DNA from 3 places in the Kosakonia cowanii JCM 10956 genome. Region 1 is predicted to be linked to each of the others. Evidence: predicted binding sites of a transcription regulator. Region 1 holds the regulator's gene; each other region holds the start of a gene.
The links. The regulator LexA, encoded in region 1, represses DNA repair genes until DNA is damaged. The targets are predictions, from matches to a motif close to TNCTGTATGTACATACAGNA.
Positions count from the first base shown of each region.

Region 2: the regulator LexA is predicted to act here: its motif matches at 3,235-3,254, upstream of uvrB (excinuclease ABC subunit UvrB).
Region 3: the regulator LexA is predicted to act here: its motif matches at 2,840-2,859, upstream of umuD (translesion error-prone DNA polymerase V autoproteolytic subunit).

Region 1 covers NZ_CP019445.1:872,917-879,517, reverse strand. Annotated here, with positions in the region: gene plsB (glycerol-3-phosphate 1-O-acyltransferase PlsB) at 1-1,766, opposite strand, end outside; gene BWI95_RS04050 (diacylglycerol kinase) at 1,899-2,267, shown strand; gene lexA (transcriptional repressor LexA) at 2,376-2,990, shown strand; gene dinF (MATE family efflux transporter DinF) at 3,065-4,399, shown strand; gene BWI95_RS04035 (CsbD family protein) at 4,533-4,742, shown strand; gene zur (zinc uptake transcriptional repressor Zur) at 5,127-5,642, opposite strand; gene BWI95_RS04020 (conjugal transfer protein TraF) at 5,974-6,601, shown strand, end outside.
Region 2 covers NZ_CP019445.1:2,678,478-2,685,078, reverse strand. Annotated here, with positions in the region: gene pmrB (two-component system sensor histidine kinase PmrB) at 1-1,021, shown strand, start outside; gene uvrB (excinuclease ABC subunit UvrB) at 1,142-3,163, opposite strand; gene BWI95_RS12645 (ABC transporter ATP-binding protein) at 3,921-4,643, shown strand; gene bioD (dethiobiotin synthase) at 4,585-5,307, opposite strand; gene bioC (malonyl-ACP O-methyltransferase BioC) at 5,300-6,049, opposite strand; gene bioF (8-amino-7-oxononanoate synthase) at 6,036-6,601, opposite strand, start outside.
Region 3 covers NZ_CP019445.1:3,322,066-3,328,666, forward strand. Annotated here, with positions in the region: gene ogt (methylated-DNA--[protein]-cysteine S-methyltransferase) at 1-181, opposite strand, end outside; gene smrA (DNA endonuclease SmrA) at 639-1,202, shown strand; gene umuC (translesion error-prone DNA polymerase V subunit UmuC) at 1,199-2,452, opposite strand; gene umuD (translesion error-prone DNA polymerase V autoproteolytic subunit) at 2,436-2,816, opposite strand; gene BWI95_RS15705 (AI-2E family transporter) at 3,049-4,119, shown strand; gene mdtJ (multidrug/spermidine efflux SMR transporter subunit MdtJ) at 4,518-4,874, shown strand; gene mdtI (multidrug/spermidine efflux SMR transporter subunit MdtI) at 4,861-5,190, shown strand; gene BWI95_RS15720 (putative bifunctional diguanylate cyclase/phosphodiesterase) at 5,288-6,601, shown strand, end outside.

The DNA.
Region 1 (6,601 bases):
TTCTCGACCTCAAACTTGTTCATCTGCAGCGCGTGAGCGATAAGCTCAGCGGCGCTGGCGGATGGTGCGGTGGAGTCCGGGGAGTAGGGCACATTGCGCATCAGCTCAAGGTAGCAGTCAAGCTGCTCGGTGAGCTGCTCGCGCGTCAATGAGCGCTGGCGCGAAGCCAGCAGCGCCGTACAGCAGAGGTTCATGGCGTTTGCCGCCCCGGCATTGTTGATGCGAACCATCAGATCGGCGGCGATGCTATTAACCGTCGGCGTCAGCCATGCCGGACGGATCGCTTCAATCGGATCGATCGATTCGCGCCACTCCGGTACATGGTGGTTCAGATAGTTCATCAGCGGGATTGGCTCGCCGAAGTTCACATAGCCCTGACCGAGGTTACGCAGCTTGCTGAGGCCGCGCACCATCTGCAGTAGGCTCTCTTTCTCTTTTGTCGCGCCGCGCAGCTCTTTGGCGTAGGTGCCGACCTCCATCACATGCTCGTAGCCGATATAGATAGGCACCAGCGTGATTGGGCGTGTGCCGCCGCGCAGCATCGCCTGGATAGTCATCGACAGGGTACCGGTTTTCGGATCGAGCAGACGCCCGGTGCGCGAGCGACCGCCCTCAACGAAATACTCCACCGAATAACCGCGGCTAAACAGCTCGCCCAGATATTCACGGAACACCGTCGAGTAGAGCTTGTTGCCTTTAAAGGTACGGCGAATAAAGAAGGCGCCAAGGCGGCGGAAAATCGGCCCGGCGGGCCAGAAGTTGAGGTTGATCCCGGCCGCAATATGCGGCGGCACCAGGCCCTGGTGGTAAAGCACGTAGGAGAGCAGTAGGTAGTCCATGTGGCTGCGGTGGCAGGGCACATAGACAATTTCATGGCCCTCGTGCGCCAGCTGGCGTACGCGCTCGGCGTTGTGCACGTTGATCCCCTGATAGAGCCGGTTCCACGTAAAGCCGAGGATACGGTCGGTCAGGCGAATCATCTCGTAAGAGAAGTTAGCGGCAATCTCTTCCATCAGCGCGATCGCGTTCTGCTGCGCCTTATCGTGGGAGATCTTTTTGCTGCGCGCTTCATCTTCCACCGCACGGGCAATCGCTTTCGACGATAGCAGCTTATTGAAGAGATCCTGACGCGCCGGCAGGCGTGGGCCAACGGCGGCCAGACGCTGACGGGCGAAGTGCATACGCGCCACGCGGGCCAGTTTCTGCGCGATGATCTTATCCGTACCATGTTCGGTCGCCATGCGGCGCAGCGAAACCGGCGGGGAGAAGCGCACAAAGCTGTCGCGGCCAAGCCACGAAACAGCGAAGAATTTCTGCACACCGTTGAGCATGCGCAACGGCGGGTTGATTTCACCCTTTTCACGCCCCGGCGAGCGGCCAAACATCACCGATACCGGCACCATCTGCACATCCAGATCGGGATGGCTGCGGTGTAAATCCAGATAGTCGTGGAACAGTTTGATCGACTCTTCTTTCGGCGTGTAATAGGTGAATACGCGCGGGCCGCCGTGAATAAACACGTAGCGTGGCAGCAGCGCGCCATCGATCTCCAGCGGTTCGAGGGGATCGGGTAATTCATGCGCCAGGCACTGCTCGCGCAAGGTCATTAAGTCAGCCTTTGAGTTGTAAGGCAGCACGTACATAATAGGACGTGATGTGTCGAGCCCCAGTTCCTGTGCAGGTTCTGCGGGGATCGATTTACTTTTTACCAGCACGCTTAATGGTAAGTTCAGTAATTTGTAGTAAATTCGTGGCCAGCCGGACATAAAGGGTGTAAAGCCTCTGGTTATTAATAGTGCCATTGCGCCGCAAGAATATCAGAAAGCACGCATAATTTCTGTGGTACCGCTGCGTGTACCACTACTCATTGACGCTTAATAGTTAAAAAGGTTCTTTTCATGGCCAATAATACCACCGGTTTTACCCGGATCATTAAAGCCGCAGGATATTCGTGGAAAGGCGTACGCGCAGCCTGGATTAATGAAGCTGCATTTCGCCAGGAGGGCGTAGCCGTTGTTCTGGCTATTATTATCGCTGCATTTTTGGATATTGATGTCATCACGCGCGTCCTGCTTATTGGCTCGGTCACGCTGGTGATGATTGTCGAAATCCTCAACAGCGCTATCGAAGCGGTTGTAGACCGTATCGGGTCTGAATTCCATGAGCTTTCCGGCCGGGCAAAAGATATGGGATCGGCGGCGGTGCTGATGACAATCTTACTGGCGGTCTTTACCTGGGTCTCGCTTCTTTGGTCACATTTTCGATAGCGTTTCCATAATTCTATAACACTCTGGATTTTTGCTTAAATGTGGTTTCAAAATCGCCGTTGACTGTATATACTCACAGCATAACTGTATATACACCCAGGGGGCGGGATGAAAGCATTAACGGCCAGGCAGCAAGAGGTGTTCGATCTGATTCGCGATCGCATCACCCAAACCGGTATGCCACCGACGCGTGCGGAAATCGCACAGCAATTGGGGTTCCGTTCCCCAAATGCAGCCGAAGAACACCTTAAAGCGCTGGCGCGCAAAGGGGTGATCGAAATCGTATCTGGTGCATCGCGCGGTCTCCGCCTGCTGCTGGAAGAAGAGAACGATATTGGTCTTCCGCTGATTGGTCGCGTCGCTGCGGGTGAGCCGCTGCTGGCGCAACAGCATATCGAAAGCCACTATCAGGTCGATCCGAATCTCTTTAAACCGCATGCGGACTTCCTGCTGCGCGTTAGCGGGATGTCGATGAAAGATATCGGTATTATGGACGGCGATCTGCTGGCGGTGCATAAAACCCAGGATGCGCGTAACGGCCAGGTGATCGTCGCCCGTATCGAAGATGAAGTAACGGTGAAGCGCCTGAAAAAACATGGCAACACCGTTGAACTGTTGGCGGAAAACAGCGACTTCTCTCCGATTGTTGTTGATCTGCGTAAACAGAACTTCACCATTGAAGGGCTGGCAGTTGGCGTGATCCGTAACGGTGAATGGCTGTAACGCCTCTTTTCTCTGCTGTGGCGCCCGTTTAGCGCCGCAGCGCCACGCTTCCTCTTTTTAACGACGCTTACGCTATGCCGCTGTTAACCGCATCCGACAAAGCTTTGTGGCGGCTTGCGCTGCCGATGATTTTATCGAATATCACCGTTCCGCTGCTGGGCTTAGTTGATACGGCAGTGATTGGTCATCTGGATAGCCCCGTCTACCTTGGCGGCGTGGCGATTGGCGCAACGGCAACCAGCTTCCTCTTTATGCTGCTGCTGTTTCTGCGTATGAGCACCACCGGGCTGACCGCCCAGGCATTTGGTGCAAAAAATCCCTCTGCACTCTCACGTGCGCTTGTCCAGCCTCTGCTGCTGGCGCTCGGCGCAGGTATCGTCATTGCGCTGCTGCGTACGCCGCTTATCGACCTGGCGCTGCATATTACCGGCGGCAGCGAGGCAGTGCTGGAGCAGGCGCGGCGCTTCCTTGCCATTCGCTGGCTGAGCGCACCCGCCTCGCTGGGCAATATGGTGCTGCTTGGCTGGCTGCTCGGCGTGCAGTATGCCCGCGCACCGGTGATACTGCTGGTGGTCGGCAATCTCTTCAATATCGTTCTCGACCTCTGGCTGGTGATGGGCCTGCATATGAATGTGCAGGGCGCTGCGCTCGCGACGGTTATCGCGGAATATGTCACCTTCTTTATCGGCTTGCTGATGGTGCGGCAGGTTTTACGCCGGCAGGCTATCTCTCTTTCGATGCTGAAATCCGCCTGGCGCGGCGGCGTTCGCCGTTTGCTGGCGCTCAATCGCGATATCATGCTGCGCTCGCTGCTGCTGCAACTCTGCTTTGGCTCCATCACCGTGCTGGGTGCTCGTCTCGGCAGCGAAACGGTCGCCGCCAACGCGGTGCTGATGATGTTCCTCACCTTTACCGCCTATGCGCTTGACGGCTTTGCCTATGCCGTCGAAGCCCACTCCGGTCAGGCTTACGGCGCGCGCGATGGTAGCCAGTTGCTGCACGTCTGGCGCGCGGCCTGCCGGCAGGCAGGGTTTGTGGCCCTCGCCTTTGCCCTTGTCTACGCGCTGGCAGGAAGCACGCTTATTGCGCTGCTGACCTCCATTCCTGAACTGCAGGCGGTTGCCGGACACTATCTTATCTGGCAGGTGGTATTGCCGCTGGTGGGGGTGTGGTGCTATTTGCTCGACGGCATGTTTGTGGGTGCGACGCGCGCGGCTGAAATGCGTAACAGTATGGCGGTTGCCGCTGCCGGTTTTGGCCTGACCCTGCTGACGGTGCCGTGGTTTGGCAACCACGGTTTATGGCTCTCTCTGGCGGTTTTCCTGGCGCTGCGTGGTATCACGCTGGCGCTGATCTGGCGTCATCACTGGCGCAACGGCAGCTGGTTTGCCAATGCCGACAATGCATGAGGATCTGCGGCTTCGTCTGGCGTGTATGGTTAAAGATTCCGAATAAAAAACCGAACGCCGAATCCTTATCTACAATAATTAATACGTTCAGCACGCAAGAACGTCATTTTAACCGAACGATAAGGAGTCAATTATGAACAAAGACGAAGTCGGCGGTAACTGGAAACAGTTTAAAGGTACTGTTAAAGAGAAATGGGGCAAATTGACCGATGACGATATGACCGTCATCGAAGGTAAACGTGACCAGCTGGTAGGTAAAATCCAGGAGCGTTACGGTTACGCGAAAGACGAAGCGGAGAAGGAAGTTACAGATTGGGAATCACGTAACGAATACCGCTGGTAGCCAACACTTCCCCCTCAAGTGTATTAACCCTCACAGGCTACCCTGCCCGTAGGTACAAGGATGTACCTCCCTAATCTCCAATCCCTTCATCTTTCACGTTTTATCTGCGTTGGCTGCACTCGCTCACATGAGTCACATACTTTCGTATTCTTCCCATGATTCGCGCGCTTGCCGAATCCCTTCATCTTTCACGTTTTATCTGCGTTGGCTGCACTTGCTCACATGAGTCACATACTTTCGTATGCTCCCCATGATTCGCGCGCTTGCCGCCTTGCTAAAACGCGAAATATTTTGGGATTACTATCTGAAATAGAAACAGAAACAGAAACAGAAACAGAAACAGAAACAGAAACAGAAACAGAAACAGAAACAGAAACAGAAATTTTAACGCGGTTTTTTCTTCACCTGCAGGCTGTGATCGTGCTGGCAATGGTCGTGATGACGGCAGGCTTCGACCTCGACGCAGGCCGCGCATAAGCCGTGGGCTTCAATCACATTGTGGCGCAGGGCAAAGCCCATCTTCGCCGCCAGCGCATGCATAATATCTTCCACCCCTTCCGCCTGCTCCTCTTTAACCGCGCCGCAGCGGTCGCAGATAAACATCGCAGAGGTGTGCGTCGGCTGATCAAAGAGATGGCACAGCACATAGCTGTTGGTGGACTCCACCTTATGCACAAAACCCTGCTCCAGCAGAAAATCGAGCGCGCGGTAAACCGTGGGCGGCTTCGCCTGCGGTTCGCTCTCCCGCAGTAGGTCGAGCAGATCGTAGGCGCTGATGGCGCTCTTTTGCAGGCTCAGCAAACGTAAAACTTCCAGACGCTGTGGAGTCAGGCGCACGTTGCGCTGCGCGCACAGCTTTTCAGCCTGCACTAACATCTCTTGCGAAGTGGTCTTATCCATTGGCGCTCTCGGGTTGGTGAAAAGATGAAGCTTCACACTTTACCATGTCCTGCCGGAAACGCCGAGACCGCCAACTTTAAAGACACTTTCGGAACTTTCCTTCCCGAAATGATTTTCCTCTTCTATAAATAGTGAGTGCCATCACTATAAATATGATCCGACCGCCCTGGAGCGTTCGGAAGAGGTAGTGCCTTTTTCTACTGTTATTCACAGCAATATAAATTCCTGTTTGTGCGCAAACTAACAGGCTTAAATACTCATCTGGCTACGAGAACATACTGTGAAAATAAATGCGAAACTTTCGGTGGTCGCTATTGGTGTCTCCTTTTTTATGGCAAATCAGGCGGGAGCAGCCAATACATGGGCAGAGGCGCGTAACGATGCAATGGGTGGAACGGGCGTCGCATCGGCAAATTATGGCAGTGGAGCATTAATCAACCCGGCGTTGCTGGCGAAAGGTCAGCCGGAAGATGATGTCACCGTGATCCTGCCAAGCGTACAGGCACAAATTTCAGATAAGGATAATCTGCGCGACGAAATTGACTACATCAATGACAAAGTCGATCAATATAAAGATGTCGTCGATAATCTGACGGCAATAGACATTATTACCAACCCTTTCGGCACCGTCGATCAGTTCCAGAACGCGGCCAAAGATTTAGGTGACGAGCTGGTTAAATTGCGTGGTAAAACTGCGCAGGCTAAAGCGGCAGCCGGTATTGCGGTCAGCATCCCTAACGATGTGCTCTCTGCGGCTTTCGTCACCAAAGCCTACGCCCACGCGCGCGTTAGCTCCAATATCGATCAGCAGGATATTGATTACCTGCGCAGCATTCAGAACAGCGATGCCGTTGCGGTGCGTGAAGCACTGGGCGCGGCGCTCTCGCCAAACGGCAGCGATGAGATCACCCGTAACCTGAACTCCACCGCTTCCGGACGTGGCGCGATTGTCACCGACT
Region 2 (6,601 bases), 1.8 Mb from region 1:
CTTCTGGCTCTGGCATGAGAGCGAAGAGCAGATCCAGCTGCTGGTGCAGACGGCGATCCACAACCACAACAACCGTAAACATATTGAGCATGAAGTGCGTGAAGCGGTGGCGAGCCTGCTGGTGCCAAGCCTGTTGATTATCGGCCTCGCGCTGCTGCTCTGCATGCAGGCCGTCAAAGCGATCACCCGCCCGCTCTCCGAACTTCAGCAGGAGCTGAATAAGCGCACGCCGAACAATTTGCAGCCTATTACCCTCGATCAGAGCGTCAGCGAAGTGGAGGCGGTCACCTCGGCGATTAACGAGCTGGTCTCGCGCCTGACGTTAACTCTCGATCGCGAACGGCTCTTTACCGCCGATGTCGCCCATGAGCTGCGCACACCGCTCGCCGGGCTGCGTCTGCACCTTGAACTGATGGCAAAAAGCAGCGGTATGCAGGTCGAACCGCTGGTGCAGCGCCTCGATCAGATGACGGAAAATATCGCCCAGCTGCTGCTTTTAGCGCGCGTGGGGCAATCTTTCTCCGCCGGTACCTATCAGCAAGTGACGTTATTAAGCGATGTGGTGCTGCCGATGGAAGAGGAGCTTCGCACCATGCTGGCGGCACGCGATCAGCGCCTGGTGATGCCGGTTGAGGGCGAAGGAATGGCGGTAGCGGGCGATGCGACGCTGCTACGGCTGCTGGTGCGTAACCTGGTAGAGAATGCCCATCGCTACAGCCCCGTCGGCAGCACGATTACTGTACGGCTGGAGCAGGCGGAAACGCCGGTGCTGGCGGTAGAGGATGAGGGGCAAGGGATTGATGAGAGCCGCAGCGGCGAGCTGAGCAAAGCATTTGTCAGAATGGACAGCCGTTACGGCGGTGCCGGTCTTGGCTTAAGTATCGTTACGCGTATCGCGCAACTGCATGACGCGCAGTTTTTCCTGCACAATCGGCTGACACAAAGTGGGGTGCGGGCGTGGGTCAAATTCAGCGCGCCCGACCGGGGGACGATCAGTAGCTCAGCAGCCAAAAATGGGTAAAACCGAGTACCACCGCCAGCGCGCAGGCGACGGCAAAACACTCACGAACGGTAATTTGTTGCATCACACTCTCCTCCACGAAAACTGAGGAGAGTGTGACAGGGCTATGTTAAGTCAACATTAAGAGGCAACAATAAACAGTTCGCGCAGTTGATGAAGCTGATCGCGCACCTTCGCCGCCTCTTCAAACTCCAGATTCTGCGCATGCTGCATCATCTGCCCTTCCAGTTCATGAATTTTCTGTTGCAGCGCTTTCGGCGTCAGGCCCAGATCGGATGCATCTGCCTCAACCGGCGAGCGGGACTTGCCGCGCCCTTTGGCTTTGGTTTTCGCCAGCCCCTGGCCCAGCGCCAGAATATCCACCACTTTCTTGTTGAGCCCCTGCGGCGTAATGCCGTGCTCTTCGTTGTAGCTCTGCTGTTTCTCGCGGCGGCGCTCCGTTTCGCCAATCGCTTTCGCCATCGACGGCGTGATCTTATCGCCATAGAGAATCGCTTTGCCGTTAATGTTACGCGCCGCACGACCAATGGTCTGGATAAGGGATCGTTCGGAGCGCAGGAAGCCCTCTTTATCCGCATCGAGAATGGCGACCAGCGACACTTCCGGCATATCCAGCCCCTCACGCAGCAAGTTGATGCCGACCAGCACATCGAACTCACCAAGACGCAGGTCGCGGATAATCTCCATACGCTCGACGGTGTCGATATCCGAGTGCAGATAGCGCACCTTCGCGCCGTGCTCGACCAGATATTCGGTCAAATCTTCTGCCATACGTTTGGTCAGGGTAGTTACCAGCACACGCTCGTTGATCTCGACGCGCTTACGGATCTCGGACAGCAGATCGTCGACCTGGGTCGCCACCGGGCGCACTTCGATAATCGGATCCAGCAGGCCGGTCGGGCGCACCACCTGATCGATCACCTCTTCGCCCGATTTCTCCAGCTCATAGTTACCCGGCGTCGCGGAGACGTAGATGGTCTGCGGTGCCAGTGCTTCGAACTCTTCGAACTTCATCGGGCGGTTATCGAGCGCCGACGGCAGACGGAAACCATACTCTACCAGCGTCTCTTTACGCGCCCGGTCGCCGCGATACATGCCGCCGATTTGCGGAATGGTCACGTGGGATTCATCAACCACCAGCAGCCCATCGGCGGGCAGATAGTCAAACAGCGTCGGCGGCGCTTCGCCCGGCCCGCGCCCGGAGAGGTAGCGCGAGTAGTTCTCGATGCCGGAGCAGTAGCCCAGCTCGTTCATCATCTCCAGATCGAACTGGGTGCGCTGGGTAATACGCTGCTCTTCCAGCAGCTTATTGTTCTCCAGCAGAAACTTCCGCCGCTCCGCCAGCTCGACTTTGATCTCTTCCATCGCCTGCACGATGCGCTCGCGCGGCGTGACGTAGTGCGTTTTCGGGTAGATGGTAAAACGCTGGATCACCGATTCGATATGGCCGGTCAGCGGATCGAAGAGCGACAGGCGCTCAACCTCTTCGTCGAACAGCTCAACGCGCAGCGCCAGATCGTCCGACTCCGCCGGGAAGATATCAATCACTTCGCCGCGCACGCGGAAGGTGCCGCGCTGGAACGCCTGGTCGTTACGGGTGTACTGCAGCTCCGCCAGACGGCGCAGGATCGCGCGCTGATCGATGATCATGCCATTGGTGAGGTGCAGCATCATCTTCAGGTAGAGGTCAGGATCGCCCAGACCGTAGATGGCGGAGACCGATGCCACCACGACCACATCTCGCCGCTCCAGCAGCGCTTTGGTGGCCGAGAGACGCATCTGCTCGATATGTTCGTTAACCGACGCGTCCTTCTCGATAAAGGTATCCGAGCTGGGTACATAGGCTTCCGGCTGATAGTAGTCGTAGTAGGAGACGAAATACTCCACCGCGTTATCCGGGAAGAACTCTTTCATCTCGCCATAGAGCTGCGCGGCCAGCGTCTTGTTGGGTGCCAGCACCATGGTTGGACGCTGCAGATCGGCAATCACATTGGCCACGGTGAACGTCTTCCCTGAACCGGTTACCCCGAGCAACGTCTGGTGCGCGAGCCCGTCTTCCAGCCCTTCCTTGAGGCGACGGATTGCTTCAGGCTGATCGCCGGAGGGGCGAAAAGCGGAATTCAGTTTGAACGGTTTACTCATGAATGGCACCTGATGAGGAGTGGGGCAGGTAAGACAGTTTACTCACCATGCGCATTTTTGCCAACCGAAGATACTGGATGAAAAAACAGTAGCGTGCAAACCGATCTCATCTACCCCAGTGCAAAACATCGCATTGTGGCTGCGATTGGGCAATCGGTAAGCGATTAAACCTCGCGTTAAAGGTTATCCCCAGAATTTTTGCCCTTTTAACATTTGTCAAGGTGATGTTTGACGCTTTTATGGCAGTCGGTGACACTTTTCTTACACCCATTGCTTTTATTTAAACGTTTGATTAAAAAAGAAAATATTAAAAAGACGGGTTTCGCACCAATTCATGCGCAAGCCGCGCCGCCTCTCGCTTGCCGCACGTTTTCTAACTCTAATACACAAGGTTATCCACAGGAATAGTGGATAACTGCCGCCAGCCCGTGCACCCCGCCCCTCGCCAAACTCCCCCTCTGCGTCGAAAAGGGGGAGGGAAAATTTTTTTATCGACTCTTTTCGGCAATTATCAGATAACGATGCGCAAGATCCGCATGGGATCCTTCTCACAATTCCACTATCCGTTGCACCACCACCCGCTGCGGTAAGCACTGGCAAAGTGCAGAATTTTTACCTGGGTTTGCGCGCCATCACGTTTTTTTCGCACGCTTTCTCAGCCGTCTCCGAAAAAAATGCCCTTTTCACGTTCTGGCAAGCCTTTTGCAGTTGACCGTAGTGAAAAGCAGTCATACCTGATGGGAACAAGGAGCGGATCATGTTGAGCTTACATGCGGTGAACCACTATTACGGCGACCAACATACGTTATGGGATATCGATCTGGAGTTAGCCCCCGGCCTCTGCACCTCGCTGGTCGGGTTGCCGGGTATGGGAAAAACCACGCTGGTGAACTGCATAACCGGCTACCTGCCGGTGGAGAGCGGCAGCATGATCTGGCAGGATGCGGGCGCGCCGCCGCGCGATCTGCTGACACTGCAGGCCGAGCACCGCAGCGCGGTCGGTATCGGCTATGTGCCGCAGGACAGACGCATCTTTTCGCAACTGACGGTGGAGGAGAACCTGCATGTGGCGATGCGTGCCGCCGGTGACGCAGGGCAGAACTTAAGCCGCGAGATCTTCGATCTCTTCCCGGAGTTGTATGGGCTACGCCAGCAGCGCGGTGCGACGTTGTCGGAGGATAACCAGCAGCAGCTGTCGATGGCGCGGGCGCTGGTAACGCGCCCACGGTTATTGATCCTCGATGAACCGACGCGCGGCCTCGGCCAGGCGTTTATCCATAAGCTGGGGAATTTGATCGTGCGGCTCAATCAGGAGTTTGGTATGTCGATCTTACTGGCGGAGCAGCAGCTGTCGCTGATCCGCCGGGTAGCGGATCGTTTCTGCCTGCTGCACCGCGGGCGGCGCGTGGCCGGGGGCGATATCAGGCAGTTAGATGATCCGCTGCTGGCGCACTGGATGTCGCCGCAGTCAGTACGCTGAGATCGAGATAGTGGCCGGTTGCGGCGGCTTCCGGCGCATCCGCCAGCCACGGGATCTCGCCGATCAGCGGCGCGGGCAGCACGCGTTGCAGCGTCGCCATATACTCCTGGTGGCGTTTACCCGGCTTGACCACGTCATTAGCGATCCAGCCTGCCAGCCTTAGCCCTGCCTGCTGTACCGCCTGGGCGGTTAACATCGCATGGTTGATGCAGCCAAGCTTGACGCCAACCACCAGAATCACCGGCAGGCGCTCTGCGGTGGCCCAGTCGGCAAAGGTCAGCGTCGGCGAGAGCGGCGTAAACCAGCCCCCTGCCCCTTCCACCAGCAGCCAGTCAGCCTGCTGCTCCAGCTGGCGTAAACCGGCCGACATCACTTCCGCCTCTATCGGCTGATTCAGATCAGCGCTGACAATGTGCGGCGAGGTCGGCTCGGCAAAGGTGTACGGATTAACCGCCTGATAGGTGAGCAGCAAACTGCTGTGGCGCTGCAACGCCAGTGCATCGCTATTGCGCAGCCCATCGGGCGTCATCTCACTGCCGGAGGCGACCGGTTTATAGCCCGCACTGCGCAGCCCGCGCAGGTTCGCCGCCTGCAACAGTGCGCAGCTCGCCACGGTTTTACCCACTTCGGTATCAGTACCGGTCACAAAATAGCGTTCAGTCACGGGTTATCACTCCCCAAAAAAGTTGATAGGTCAGCGGGAATTTGCCTTGCTGTTGCGGCCAGGCTTCCTGTAAGCGCTGCAATTTGCCGCGCGTCAGCCCCTGCTGGCGACCAGCATGCAGATGGGTCGCGCCAATCCCTTTAAGGGATCGCAGGGCGCTGGCGGCATCGGCAAACCACAGGGTGACGGTGTCAATGCCGCAGCGCAGCGGCCAGCCGTTCAGCGCCTGCTCAATCTCCGTCGCGGGCAGGAAGCGGTTAGCATGGGGAAGGCTGTCCAGCGCGCGCCAGGCCTGGTTCAGCTCCGGTAACGAGCCGTCCGCCAGCGTGGTAAAAGCAATATGCCCGCCCGGTTCGGTGACGCGGCGCAGTTCGCCAACCGCCTGGCGCAGATCGTCGCACCACTGCACCGCGAGGTTGCTCCACGCCAGTGAAAAGGTCGCGTCAGCCAGCGGCAGTGCTTCGATATCGCCAGTGACATAACGCGCGGCGCTCTTCAGCTGGCGGGCTTCTGCCAGCATAGCGGGCGAGAGATCGAGCGCCGTGACATCGCAGCCTTGCGCGCGCCAGTAGCGGCTCATCGCGCCTGGCCCGCAGCCAGCGTCAATCACCCGCGCAGGATTAATGTCGCCCAGTTGCGCCAGCAAACAGTCGGCGCTGAGCCGCTGTAACTCATCATGTCGCGCGTAGCTCTGGGCTGCGCGACCAAAGGCGGCGGCCACCGCCTGTTTATTCACCGCCATGCAGCGCCTCCAGCAACCTGTCGATATCCTCCGGCTGATGCGCGGCGGTTAAGGTGAGGCGCAAACGCGCCGTGCCCGGCGGCACCGTTGGTGGGCGAATGGCGGTCGCAAACAGCCCCTGCTGGCGCAGAGTGTGGGCGAGACGCAGCGCGCGGCTGTTGTCGCTAACAATCAGTGGCTGAATGGCACTGTGCGACTCTGTCACTGCCAGATCCAGCCCGCGCACGCCGTCACGAAAACGGCCAATCAGCGCTGCCAGCTGCGCGCGGCGCGCGTCGCCTTCATCGGAGCGGATAATATCGAGGGCGGCGCTGAGCGCCACCGCCTGCGCGGGGGGCATTGCAGTGCTGTAGATAAGATGGCGGGCGAACTGCACCAGGTAATCGGCAGCCGCTTCGCTGCAAAGCACCGCCGCGCCGCTGACGCCGAAACCTTTGCCGAAGGTGACCACCAGAATGTCGGGCTTCACCCCCTGCAAATGGCAACTGCCGCGCCCCTGCTCGCCAAGCACGCCGATGCCGTGGGCATCATCCACCATCAGCCATGCCTGCG
Region 3 (6,601 bases), 2.2 Mb from region 1:
CGCCAGGATTCTGCGAAGCCACGCGCTGATACCCTTCACGGCGATAGTGAATATTAAGCAGTTCAACCATCCGGGCCTCATGTTCTTCCCACTCGACGGCGCGCAGCTGAAACTGCTCATCGCAGATGATCCACAATGGGCCAAGCGGGGTGGAGATTTTATCTTCAAGCAGGGTGAGCATCGGGCGTCCTTATCACTAAATAGCGGCGATAATTTAGCAAACAAAAAAGCGCCTCACCATACCCTGAAAGGGTGGTAGCTTGAGTCTTCAATAAGGGAATAACACGTAAGAGTTAAATGGCGGAGAAAATATAAGGTTACTAACGTTTATTAATTAAAAAAATAGAGCCTGCCGACATCCGTCAGGCTCCAGAGTACACACAAACTGAGCATCCAATCTTTATTTTTTGCACGCGATCCTTGCGCCTTCTTTATATTTATAGCGGCCATAATAATTATTGCCAGTTTTAATCAGTGATTAATTTCACGATTATTTAACAAAGGTTCAGGGTATAAAGAAACGCCTCGTTATACCCTTTTTATAACACCTTGAGCCTACGCATAATTTGCCCGCCGCATTGAGAAGCGCTCCTGCGCCAGCTATAGTACTTCAGCAGATGTTGCTGGAGGACTGCCCCATGAACCCGGATGAAAAATCGCTGTTTCTTGACGCCATGGAGGATGTCCAACCCCTGAAGCGCAGTGCTGATGTGCACTGGCACCCGAGCCATAAATCCCGACCATTGCAGCGCATTGACACCCTGCAACTCGATAATTTTTTGACCACTGGCTTTCTTGACCCGGTAGCGCTTGATACGCCGCTGGAGTTTCGCCGCGAAGGGCTACAAGTCGGCGTGCTCGATAAGCTGCGGCTGGGCAAATATACCCAGCAGGCAAGCCTGAACCTGCTGCGCCAGCCCGTCGAGCAGTGCCGGCAGATGCTGTTTAGCTTTATGCATCAGAGCCGTAAGGATGGGCTACGCAATGTGCTGATCATTCACGGAAAAGGGCGCGATGAGACCTCGCACGCCAATATCATCCGCAGCTACCTGGCGCGCTGGCTGCCAGAGTTTGAGGATGTGCAGGCGTTCTGCCCGGCGTTGCCGCACCACGGCGGCAGCGGCGCATGCTATGTCGCCCTGCGCAAATCCGAGCAGGCAAAGCAGGAGAACTGGGAGCGGCACGCCAAGCGCAGCCGCTAGCCGACAAGCGGAACATCCGCTAAGCGTGTGGTCCAGGCGGGGGAGAGCAGGGAGCGCTTCATCTTCCAGCCTGGCGTGATGCCCTGGCCGGCAAACCATAATTTATTTCCCTTCTTATTAAGCGTGTCTAAAACATTCATTAGTGATTCGCTATTTTCGCGCGGAGTAAATTCATCGAATAAATTAAGTTGCGCGACGCCTTTACTAAAAAAATCCCCCAGCATAACGCCCGCTTTTTGATATCTCGGCCCTTGCTTCCAGATAATATCCAGGCTACGTGTTGCCGCTGCAATAATATCGCGGGTGTCATGGGTTGGCGTCAGTAAACGAATGCCTGCACTATTGCTGTAATAAGGTTCGTCATCATCGTGCGGGCTACTCTTTATAAAAGCCCCGACATAGCGGCAATATTGACGATCCGCGCGCAGCTTTTCAGCGGCCCGCGCCGCCCAGGTGCAGATGCCTTCGCGCACCGATGCGTAGTCGTTGACGCGCTCGCCAAAGGAGCGGGAGCTGATGATCTCATGCTTCGCCGGTGTGAACTCGGCAAATCCAAGACAGGGCTCGCCGCGCAGTTCACGTGCCGTTCGCTCCAGCACCACGCTGAAGTTTTTACGGATAAGCCATAAATCGCTCTGCGCCAGCTTGAGCACGGTATCAATACCCATCGCCTCCAGCCGCTTGCTCAGACGGCGGCCAATCCCCCACACTTCGCCTACCGGCAGGGCGGCCATCAGCTTTAGCTGCTGCGCCTGGCGCGACAGATCGACCACGCCGCCCGACGCATCCGGCCACTTTTTCGCGGCGTTATTCGCCAGCTTGGCCAGCGTTTTCGTCGGCGCAATGCCGACGCCGACGGTAAGCATGGTGCGCTGATAAATCGCATTACGCAGGGTACGCCCAAACTCGCGCAGCTGTGGAATGCCGGTTAAATCCACAAACGCTTCATCGATGCTGTAGATATCTACCGCCGGGCAGAGCTCTTCCAGCAGCGTCATCACCCGATGGCTCATATCGCCATACAGTGCGTAGTTACTGCTGAATACCGCCACATTGTGACGCTCCATTAGCGCCTTCTGCTTGAAGTAGGGGTCAGCCATCGTAATGCCGAGCGCTTTGGCTTCAGCCGAGCGGGAGATGACGCAGCCATCGTTATTGGATAACACCACCACCGGCTTACCGGTTAAATCGGGCCGGAAGACGGTCTCGCAGCTGGTATAGAACGAATTAACATCAACGAGCGCGTACATGATGGCGGGGCGGCAAAGTGATCACGGTCGTTACGACGCCAACAATATGCGCGCCTTCCTCTTCTTCGATCCTGATCGCCGGGTAAGCGGGGTTATCCGCCACCAGCTGCGGATAAGGCCGCAGCCGCAGCCGCTTTACCATAAAACCGCTTAACAGGCGGGCGACAACAATATCGCCATCGCCCGGTTGCAGGCTGGTATCGACCAGTAACAGCGAACCCGGCAGGATCGCCGCCTCGCACATGGCGTCACTGGATGCCCGCATCACATAGGTGGCCGACGGGTGGGCGATCAGGCTGCTCACCAGGTCGATCGCATCTTCAATGTAGTCCGCAGCCGGACTCGGAAAAGCGCTGGTAGTCATAATGGGTGTCGATCTTTTATTATTACTGTATATAAATACAGTATCGTTGTTCGCACGAAAGGATCAACCCCCTGGAGGCAGGATCGTTGAAAGATCCTGATGATATTGGCAATTTTTTGCACAATCATTTTCAGCGTTTGCGCGGCGGGCTGCATGTTTCGCCGGTTAATGCTTTTGCAATCAAAGGGTAAGACACTACACTTAGTGAGAATCTTTCCATTGGACGGTCCGCATGACAACGCTCAAGAGCAACAACTTCTTTTTTACCATTTTGTTATTACTGGTCAGCGTGGCGTTTTTCACCCTGATCCAGCCTTACTACTCCGCCATTATCTGGGCGGTGATCCTGGCATTGATCTTCTATCCGCTGCGCACAAAGCTCACCGTGCTCCTGCGCGGGCGGAACGGTATCGCCTCGCTGATTACCGTGCTGCTGATCTGCATCCTCGTCTTTATCCCGATGATGATCGTGCTCTCGTCGCTGGCGGTAGAGATCAACGCGCTCTATCAGCGTCTGCAAACTAACGCGACGGATCTGCCGCAGCTGTTAAGTAACGGCATTGCGCACTTGCCGGAGTGGGCAAAACATGCGCTGCGCGAAAACAATTTCGATTCGGTGGACGCGATTCGCGAAAAACTCTCTGGTGTTGCGCTCAGCGTCGGGCGTTATCTGGCGGGCAGCGCGGTGATTATCGGTAAAGGGACGCTGGGGCTAACCATCAGCTTCTCGCTAATGGTCTATCTGCTCTTTTTCCTGCTGAAAGATGGCGCCGCGCTGGTGAAGAAAATCTACGAGGTGATGCCGCTGTCGGCCAAAATCAAACGCCGTCTGTTCCTGAAATTTGCCGGTGTTGCGCGCGCGACGGTAAAAGGGACGCTGGTTGTAGCGATTGCGCAGGGTGCGCTGGGCGGAATTGGTTTCTGGTTCGCTGGCCTGAGCGGCAGCCTGCTGTGGGGTGCGCTGATGGCGTTCCTGTCGCTGATCCCGGCGGTCGGTACAGCGCTTATCTGGATCCCGGCTGTGATCTTCCTCTACTCCACGGGTGAGCTGCTCACCGCCACGCTGCTGACCCTCTACTTTGTGATTGTGGTCGGGCTGGCAGACAACCTGCTGCGTCCGTTGCTGGTGGGGAAAGATACCCGTATGCCGGACTACCTGATCCTGCTGACCACCCTTGGCGGTCTGCAATTCTTTGGCATCAATGGCTTCGTGCTTGGGCCACTTATTGCAGGGCTGTTTATCTCCTCCTGGAACTTGCTGGCAGAAGCGCGTGCCAATGCGCTTAATACGCCGCAGGAATAAAACGTAACAGGCTGCCGGAAATAAACCGGCAGCCGTTCGTTTAGCCTGCGTTTAATTAATTCGACGAGCGGTAAAGAATTGCAAATACTTTGAGTAAAATCTTAGCTTGTGCTAAATATAAGGCATGTACAACAACTGAGGACAATTTTTAACCGCCACGAAGAGAAGCAATGCGCGGTAAATTGTAAAAATATGGACATTCGGTTCAGTAGTCTTACCCCCTGTTTTTCACTTCCTGTCTCCTTCTGCTGCCCGCCTGCGGGCGAACAATACTGGCGCACTGCGCTGTAGTCCTCTCCTGCCCGATCCGGCGCCCTGTGCGCAACTGTTAATTTTTTTACGGTTTTCCGCTATGCGGTAAATCGCAAGGATCTCTATTCTCAAGCAGGAGAAAAAATATGATTTACTGGATTTTATTAGCGTTGGCGATTGTCTCGGAAATAACCGGCACGCTATCTATGAAATGGGCAAGTATTAACGACAGCCACAGCGGTTTTATTTTAATGCTGGTGATGATCGCCTGTTCCTATATTTTCCTGGCGTTTGCGGTGAAAAAAATCGCCCTCGGCGTGGCCTACGCCTTATGGGAAGGTGTCGGTATTGCCATTATTACGCTGTTTAGCGTGCTGCTGTTTGATGAACCCCTCTCACCGTTGAAAGCGGCGGGTCTGGTGGCGCTGGCGCTCGGTATTGTGCTGATCAAGTCCGGCACGCGTAAGGCCCCACGTCAGGAGCAGGGTCATGTTACTGCTTGAGTGGGTGCACGCGTTATGGCTGGCGATGGCCATTATTCTGGAAATTGTTGCCAACATCTTTTTAAAACTTTCTGACGGCTTTCGTCGCAAACTCTATGGCTGCGGATCGTTAGTGGCAGTACTGGCGGCGTTCAGTGCGCTGTCGCAGGCGGTAAAGGGGATCGATCTCTCCGTCGCCTACGCCCTGTGGGGCGGATTCGGTATCGTGGCGACGCTCGCCGCCGGCTGGATCCTCTTTGGCCAGCGCCTCAATGGCAAAGGCTGGATCGGCCTGGCGCTGCTGCTTATTGGGATGATGCTGATAAAACTTGCCTGATGTGATATTGCCCGCGTTTGCGGGCAACGAAATTTGTGGGCTGTATTACGCTTAGAGGACAATAACAAACGTTACGGGACACCAGTAAGGGTCGTCGATGCTCAATCCGCTAAGCTGGCGCAATATCCCCACAGCAAGAACGCTTTTTGTGATGATTTTTCTGGCGGGAGCTGGGCTCATCATCTCCGTCGTTGCGCTCCTCTATCTCTCACTGCACCTGATTAGCAGTAAAGCGAATGAAATCGATGAGCACCGCGCGGCGCTCGCCGTGCAAGGGGCCATTCAGACTTCGGTCAACAGGATGCGATCTCTCGGCCTCGATAACGCGGTGTGGGATGAAGCGGTGCGCGTCGTCTACCGCACGCCGATGGATACCGGCTGGCTCTACAACACCTGGGGCGCGGGCTTTAAAGTCGATAATCTCTATGACGGCACTTTTGTGCTGGATGAGCACTTTGCGGTGGTGTGGGGGGCGTTTCGCAGCTTGCCTTTTAATGAGCGCAATCTCGCCTTTTTTGGTGACGGGCTGGCGGCGCTCATCCGCAACCATGCCGCGGCGCTGCAGCAGGGCAAAGACATTTTTGCCGGCATCACCCGCACGCGTCGGGGGGTAGCGTTTGTCAGCATTGGCCTGATCCGCCCGGTGTCGGGCCGACTTGATAAGCAGGGCAGCGCGCGGCGTTACTTAGTGATGACCCGTCATCTTGATGATGAGCTGCTCAGCGAACTGGGCAGCACCTTTCAGATCCAGAACCTGCGCCTGACATCGCAAAACGCGCCGGCAAGCAGCATGCCGTTGCACGGCTCCGCCGACGAATTCCTCGGTTATATGAGCTGGGAGCCGCACTTTCCGGGCGCGGAAGCGGCAGACGCGGCGGCAGACGATATCCGCCAGATCGCGATGCTCGCCTCGGGTCTTATCCTGCTGTTTATCGTGCTCAGCAGCGCCGGGCTTTATAAGCTGGCAAAAGGGGAGAAGCTGGCGCGCAGCATTGCGTTAACCGACTGGCTCAGCCGTCTGCCCAACCGACGCGCGCTGATTGAGCAGTTAGATCAGTGGAGCGAGTGGGGCAACAGCGATCTGATAAGCGTGGTGTTTATCGATCTTGATGGTTTTAAAGATGTGAATGATATCTATGGTCATGACGTGGGTGACCGGCTGATCGTCACCATTGCGCAGACATTGCAGGAAAAAGTGCCGACTGACGGCATGCTGGCGCGCATGGGTGGGGATGAGTTTGCCATGACCCTGAGCGGGCCGTGGTCGGTTGAAAAAGCCGCCGACTTTGCGCAAATGGTGCTCGACTACTTCTGCGCGCCGGTGCGCATTGGCAAACGTTCACTGCATATCAGCGCCAGCATCGGCATCGCCAGCGGAACGCTGGTGGAGTGCTCAAGCTCCGAGCTGTTC